2 linked regions of the Anaerobacillus sp. CMMVII genome follow. The protein of the gene in region 1 interacts with the protein of each later gene in a pairwise test. Links are inferred from orthologs where the notes say so. Each region holds a gene or a part of one and is shown on either strand. Other genes may lie near its edges. The genes, in order: hflC and ftsH.

Region 1 (3,332 bases):
CAAGGATATCTGCTTCGTGATAATTGTCATCCAATACTTCCACTACGAGAGCAGAATGATCTGTAAGCATGTCACTAGAGATTTTATCAGCAATCGTAAAATCAAGTTTTTCTGTTACCTCTTCCAATTCCTCTTCCACTGTACCAAAACGATCTAACAAAGATTGAAAATCGAGTTCTTTAAACAATGGCACGATTTTCTTTTCGTCGTATCCTTCAAAGAGAAGTTCTTCTTTTGGAATACTAACCGGAACATCGCAAAAAATGGTTGCAAGTTCCTTACTCATTAAGGCCTTTTCTTTATTCTCAGTTAAATTTTCTTTTAATTTTTTTCCTGAAACTGCATCAATGGATTCAAGGACTTTTTCAACTGAGCCAAATTCTTTAAGTAGCTTAATGGCTGTTTTTTCACCTACTCCTGGTACACCTGGAATGTTATCAGATGGGTCTCCCATGAGGCCTTTCATATCAATAATTTGTGAAGGAGTAAGCCCATACTTTTCATTAACAAATTGTTCGTCATATGTATCAACATTTGAAATTCCTTTACGGGTTAAAGCAACGGTTACTTTAGGCGAGACAAGCTGAAGTAAATCTTTATCGCCTGAATAGATTTTTACTTCCCAATCCTCATGCGAACTTACTTGTTTGGCAAGCGTCCCGATGATATCGTCTGCCTCATAGTTTTCAATTTCATAGCGTTTTATTCGGAAAGCATCTAGAAGTTCACGAATAAGTTGAAATTGCTCTGATAGTTCTGGCGGTGTTTTTTGCCTACCACCCTTATATTCCTGAAATGTTTTATGTCGGAATGTCGTTTTTCCAGCATCAAAAGCAACTAACATATGGGTGGGCTTTTCTTCCTCAATTACTTTTAATAGCATTGTTGTAAAACCATAAACTGCATTTGTATATACCCCTTTATCATTGTTTAAAAGGGGAAGTGCAAAAAACGCTCGATAAGCAATACTATTACCATCAATCATTACCAATTTATTTTTCAAGTAACACACCTCGACTAATTCTTATTTATAGTTATTTTATCATGTTTACCGATGAATATAAAAAGGATGACCCTAAAATGAGTCATCCATCAGTTTTAATCTGTATAGCCCATTAATATACGTGCATAAGGTGAATCAGCAGGAAGAACTATTACAGTTTGGTCATCAATTGTTTTTTCATAACTTAAAAGTGTTCGATAAAGATTGTAAAATTCCACATCTCGACCAAATGATTGGTTATAAATTTGTGCAGCTCCAGCTTCCCCTTGACCGATAATTTCATTTGCATCTGCATTCGCTTTAGCAACAATTTCTTTTACTTCGCGGTCCGTATTTGCCCGGATACGATTTGCCTCAGCATCCCCTTGCGATAGATAATCTTGCGCAATTGAATTACGTTCGGAAATCATCCGACGGTAAACTGCCTGCTCATTTTCTTCTGGTAAATCCGTACGCTTCATTCGAACGTCTGTTACGGAAATTCCATAATTATCTCTTTCAAGTAATTCGTTTACTCGGTTTAAGATCCTATCATTAAAACTTCCTCGAGAAGAGTCTTCTTCATTAATGATTTGATCAAAATCTAATTGGCCTAACTCAGCGCGGATAACAGAATAAATAAAGTTCATCATGATTGTTTCTGCACGGTCAATTGTTTGTGCGCTAGAAATCATTTGTTGTGGGTCATCAATGCGCCATACTGCATAGTTGTCGATAAGAATTCTCTTTTTATCACGTGTATTAATTTCTGTTGGTTCAACATCTAATATCATTTGTTTTTTTGTTAAAGTTGAAACTGATTGAATAAATGGTATCTTAAACTTCAATCCAGGTTCTTGTTCCACACGGACAACTTCACCAAACTGTCTAACAACTTTAAATTCACCTTGTTGCACTATAAACAAGTTTGAGAGTAGAATCATTAGCAAACTTAGTAAAACGACAAAAATTATTCCTAGTTTCGTATACTTCTTCCACTCATCTGTTGGCTTACGTTCACTAAAATCGATAATTTTATCACTCATTAGTTTCCACTCCCTTCACTAGGCTTTGTCGTAGTTGCAGGTGGACTTGCTTCCGCAGATCTTTCAAGAGAACGAATCGGCAAATACTTAACCGTATCACTACTGCTATCCATAATATATATTTCCGTATTCGGTAACACTTTTTCCAGTGTTTCGAGTACTAAGCGTGACCTTGTAACTTCTGGATTTATTAAATACTCAGCATATAAAGCATCGAATCTTGCGACATCCCCACGAGCTCTTTCTAAACGCTCAGTACGCGTCCCCTCAGCTCTTGACATAATCGCATCTTGCTCACCTTTTGCTTCATTCATTTTTTGATTACGATATTTCGTAGCTTCATTAATTTTTGTTAGTCTTTCTTCTCTAGCATCAGTAACTTCTGTGAAAGCACGTCTAACATCTTCATTTGGTAATTCAACATCTTGGAGCTTTACGTCCATAACCGAAATCCCAATGTCATAGGTTTCAATTAATGCAACAAGGTAATCCCAAACTTGAGCCTCAATGGCAGGACGCTGATCCGTTAGGGCATCGTCTATCCTTGAACTTCCAATTACACCACGAAGAGAAGCTGATGTTGCACTGAATAAAATTTGTTCAGGATCATTAGAATTAAATAAGAACTTCTCTGGGTTTGTAATTCTCCATTGAACAACTAAATCAGCAAGTAAGATATTTTCATCACCTGTGATCATTTTTGCTTCGTCACGGTATTCGACTACTTGACCATTGGTCTCATCATAACCTACTGTTGTTGTAAACGTACCTCTTGATAAGATTTCGACCTTTTGAATTGGCCAAGGCATTTTAAACTTTAAACCTGGCTCTGTAATGTGCTCATCTACTTTACCAAAAGTAATTAAAGCAGCCTGTTCAGACTCATCAACTATATACCAGCCAGTCGTTAAAAACAGCGCTAAAATTGCAATTCCGATGAGTGAGAGGAAGCCGACAATCATTTGCTTCACTGTTACCATGTTGTTCACCACTTTCTATTTTTTTTGTTCCACTACCAATTATACTTACGTATAGAGTAAAATAAAAGTTTCATAACTTTTAATATTTACGGTGAAAATTTGAAAAGCCTACTGGCACCTAGGGAAACAACATCATTTTATTAAACTTTCTAAAAATTGGATAATACCCCATCTAAAAATCTTCAAACAAAAGCGTGAGGAGCCAAACATTCGCTTGGCTCCTCACGAATATCAATAACCTTTGCTAAAAACCTTATAAAAAAATGGGAAGCTAAAATGCTTGCTTAGGTTCGGAATACTTTTCTAGGGTCTATAGGTTGAAAA
Region 2 (3,211 bases), on another replicon or contig:
ATTACTAAATTAGCTATACATTATTCTAGGGGGTTATATTTAAGTCATGATGAGAGATGAGATTAAGGAAGTACTAATTTCTGAAGAAGAAATCCAAGCGAAAATTAAGGAACTAGGTGCGGCACTAACTGATGAATATCAAGATCGTTTTCCGCTTGCGGTAGGAGTCCTAAAAGGTGCAATGCCATTTATGAGTGATCTAATTAAAAGAATTGATTGCCATATTGAATTAGACTTTATGGACGTGTCTAGTTATGGTAATGAAATGGTTTCTTCTGGGGAAGTTAAAATTATTAAGGATTTAAACACTTCTGTAGAAGGAAGAGATGTCCTAATAATTGAGGACATTATCGATAGTGGTTTAACATTAAAATATTTAGTTGAACTGTTCCACTATAGAAAAGCAAAGTCTGTTAAGATTGTTACGTTATTGGATAAGCCTGAAGGTCGGAAAGTTGATCTAAAGCCAGATCTAGCTGGGTTTAAAGTCCGAAATGAATTTGTTGTTGGTTACGGTTTAGACTATATTGAACGCTACCGCAACTTACCTTATATCGGTATATTGAAGCCAGAGATCTATCAAGGTTAATTAATTGTGAATAAGAATACTTTTGTGATACTATAATTTAAGCTTTATTTGCCAGTGGGAGGAGGTAAAAGATGAATCGAATTTTTCGAAATACAGTCTTTTATTTATTAATCTTTTTAGTTATTGTTGGGATCGTTAGTTTCTTTAACGGGCCGCAAACAGATACAAAGGATATGAAGTACGGTGAATTTCAGGCACATTTAGAACGTGGTGAAGTTGGCCCAACAACAATACAGCCTGTTCGTGGTGTTTATGTCATTCGCGGAAGCCTGAAAACAATGGCTGAAGGTGAGTCATTTGTTGTAAATATTCCTGAATCTGATATAGCTCTTGTTGATCTCTTAGAATCAGCTAAAAGAGGCGGTATCGAGTTAGAGGTGTTACAAGCAGAACAAACGAGTGGTTGGGTAACATTCTTTACTTCAATCATTCCATTTGTGATTATCTTTATTTTATTCTTTTTCCTTTTAAGTCAAGCCCAAGGTGGCGGAAGTCGTGTAATGAACTTTGGGAAAAGTAAAGCAAAGCTTTATGATGATAAAAAGAAAGCCAAGTTTACTGATGTAGCCGGAGCAGATGAGGAAAAGGCAGAGTTAGTTGAAGTAGTCGAGTTCTTAAAGGATCCTCGTAAATTTGCGGCAATTGGCGCTCGTATACCAAAAGGGGTCCTACTTGTGGGTCCTCCAGGTACAGGTAAAACCTTACTTGCTAGGGCAGTTGCTGGTGAAGCGGGTACACCATTCTTCTCGATTAGTGGTTCAGACTTTGTGGAGATGTTTGTTGGGGTCGGTGCATCACGTGTACGTGACCTGTTTGAAAATGCTAAGAAAAATGCACCTTGTATCATCTTTATTGATGAAATTGATGCAGTTGGACGTCAACGTGGCGCAGGTTTAGGTGGCGGCCATGACGAACGTGAGCAAACATTGAACCAATTATTAGTTGAAATGGATGGCTTTGGTGCTAATGAAGGAATTATCATTATTGCCGCAACGAACCGTGCTGATATTTTAGATCCTGCATTACTTCGTCCAGGTCGATTTGACCGTCAGATTTTAGTGGGTCGTCCTGATGTTAAAGGACGTGAGGCAGTTCTTGAGGTCCACGCACGAAATAAGCCATTAGCTAGCGATGTTAATTTAAAAACAATTGCTACTCGTACACCAGGTTTTTCAGGAGCTGATTTGGAAAACTTATTAAACGAAGCTGCTTTAGTTGCTGCTCGTCGCAATAAGAAAAAAGTTGATATGAATGATATTGAAGAAGCGATTGACCGTGTCATTGCTGGGCCTGCTAAGAAAAGCAGAGTGATTTCTGAGAAGGAAAAGAATATTGTTGCATATCATGAAGCTGGTCATACAGTAGTGGGTGTGAAATTAGAAAGTGCTGACCTCGTTCACAAGGTAACAATTGTTCCTCGTGGCCAGGCTGGTGGTTATGCCGTGATGCTTCCTAAAGAGGATCGTTACTTCATGACGAAACCAGAGTTAATAGATAAAATTATTGGTTTATTAGGTGGTCGAGTTGCCGAGGAAATAATTTTCGGTGAAGTAAGTACAGGTGCTCATAACGATTTCCAAAGAGCAACAAGTATTGCTCGTAAGATGGTAACTGAATATGGGATGAGTGATAAATTAGGACCGATGCAGTTTGGTTCAGCTCAAGGTGGTAATGTTTTCCTTGGTCGAGATATTAATAATGAGCAAAATTATAGTGATGCAATTGCCTACGAGATTGATCAAGAAATGCAACGTATTATTAAAGAGAGCTATGAACGTTGTCGTACGATCTTAACTGAAAACAAAGATAAGCTTGAATTAATTGCGCAAACATTATTAGAAGTTGAGACTTTAGATGCTGAACAAATCAAAGCTTTAATGACAGAGGGTAAGCTTCCAGAAAACCACCACTCTAATAATAAAGCGGAGACAGTTGCTGAAGGTGATGTGAAAGTAAACATTAGTGCCAAGAAAGATACATCAGATAAGCAATCTGATGAAGATGCACTACTACCTTCAGAAGAAACACAATCTGAAGATAATAAAAAAGAATAATTGAAAAAGGTGTCTTTCTAGACACCTTTTTTTAATCTTGATAGTAGGAATTTTTGCGGATATTAATGTAATATATAAGGTAACCGCTATCCTTAATTTTTGTTATTCATTTTTAATGTATAACTAACTATAATTAAGAGGATAAAAATACAAAACCTAAGTAGGTGACATGATGATATTTGTTTTAGATGTTGGGAATACAAACATTGTGCTCGGTGTATATGATGGGGAAGTGCTGAAGTATCATTGGCGTATTGGTACTAATCGACAGAAAACTGAAGATGAGTACGGAATGATGGTGAAACAGCTTTTTGCTAATGAAGAGCTACAGTTTAGGGATATCGATGGAATTATTATCTCTTCAGTCGTTCCGCCAATTATGTATGCCTTAGAGCAAATGTGTAAAAAATATTTTTCAATTACGCCTATGGTTATCGGCCCGGGAATCAAAACAGGTTTAAATATAAAATATGATAATCCTAAAGAAGTAGGTGCCGATCGCATTGTAAATGCTGTAGCAGGGATAGATTTATATGGTGGTCCGCTAATTATTGTTGATTTTGGAACT

What was found.
Region 2: the proteins of hflC (region 1) and ftsH interact in binary tests that used the Escherichia coli proteins (3 or more experiments, as listed by UniProt). The link is inferred for Anaerobacillus sp. CMMVII from one-to-one orthologs.

Annotation. Positions count from the first base shown.
Region 1 is NZ_JACEHK010000002.1:491,684-495,015, reverse strand. What follows is about bases 64-3,060. They hold hflC (protease modulator HflC), read right to left. Parts: upstream 2,029-3,060; coding sequence 1,099-2,028; downstream 64-1,098. Other genes in these bases: hflK (FtsH protease activity modulator HflK), read right to left, coding at 2,028-3,008; polA (DNA polymerase I), read right to left, coding at 64-985. In the rest of the region: more of polA, read right to left, coding at 1-63.
Region 2 is NZ_JACEHK010000001.1:100,446-103,656, forward strand. What follows is about bases 276-3,151. They hold ftsH (ATP-dependent zinc metalloprotease FtsH), read left to right. Parts: upstream 276-660; coding sequence 661-2,643; downstream 2,644-3,151. Other genes in these bases: hpt (hypoxanthine phosphoribosyltransferase), read left to right, coding at 276-589; H1D32_RS00480 (type III pantothenate kinase), read left to right, coding at 2,816-3,151. Outside these bases: more of hpt, read left to right, coding at 50-275; more of H1D32_RS00480, read left to right, coding at 3,152-3,211. UniProt on the Escherichia coli protein: Acts as a processive, ATP-dependent zinc metallopeptidase for both cytoplasmic and membrane proteins. Plays a role in the quality control of integral membrane proteins.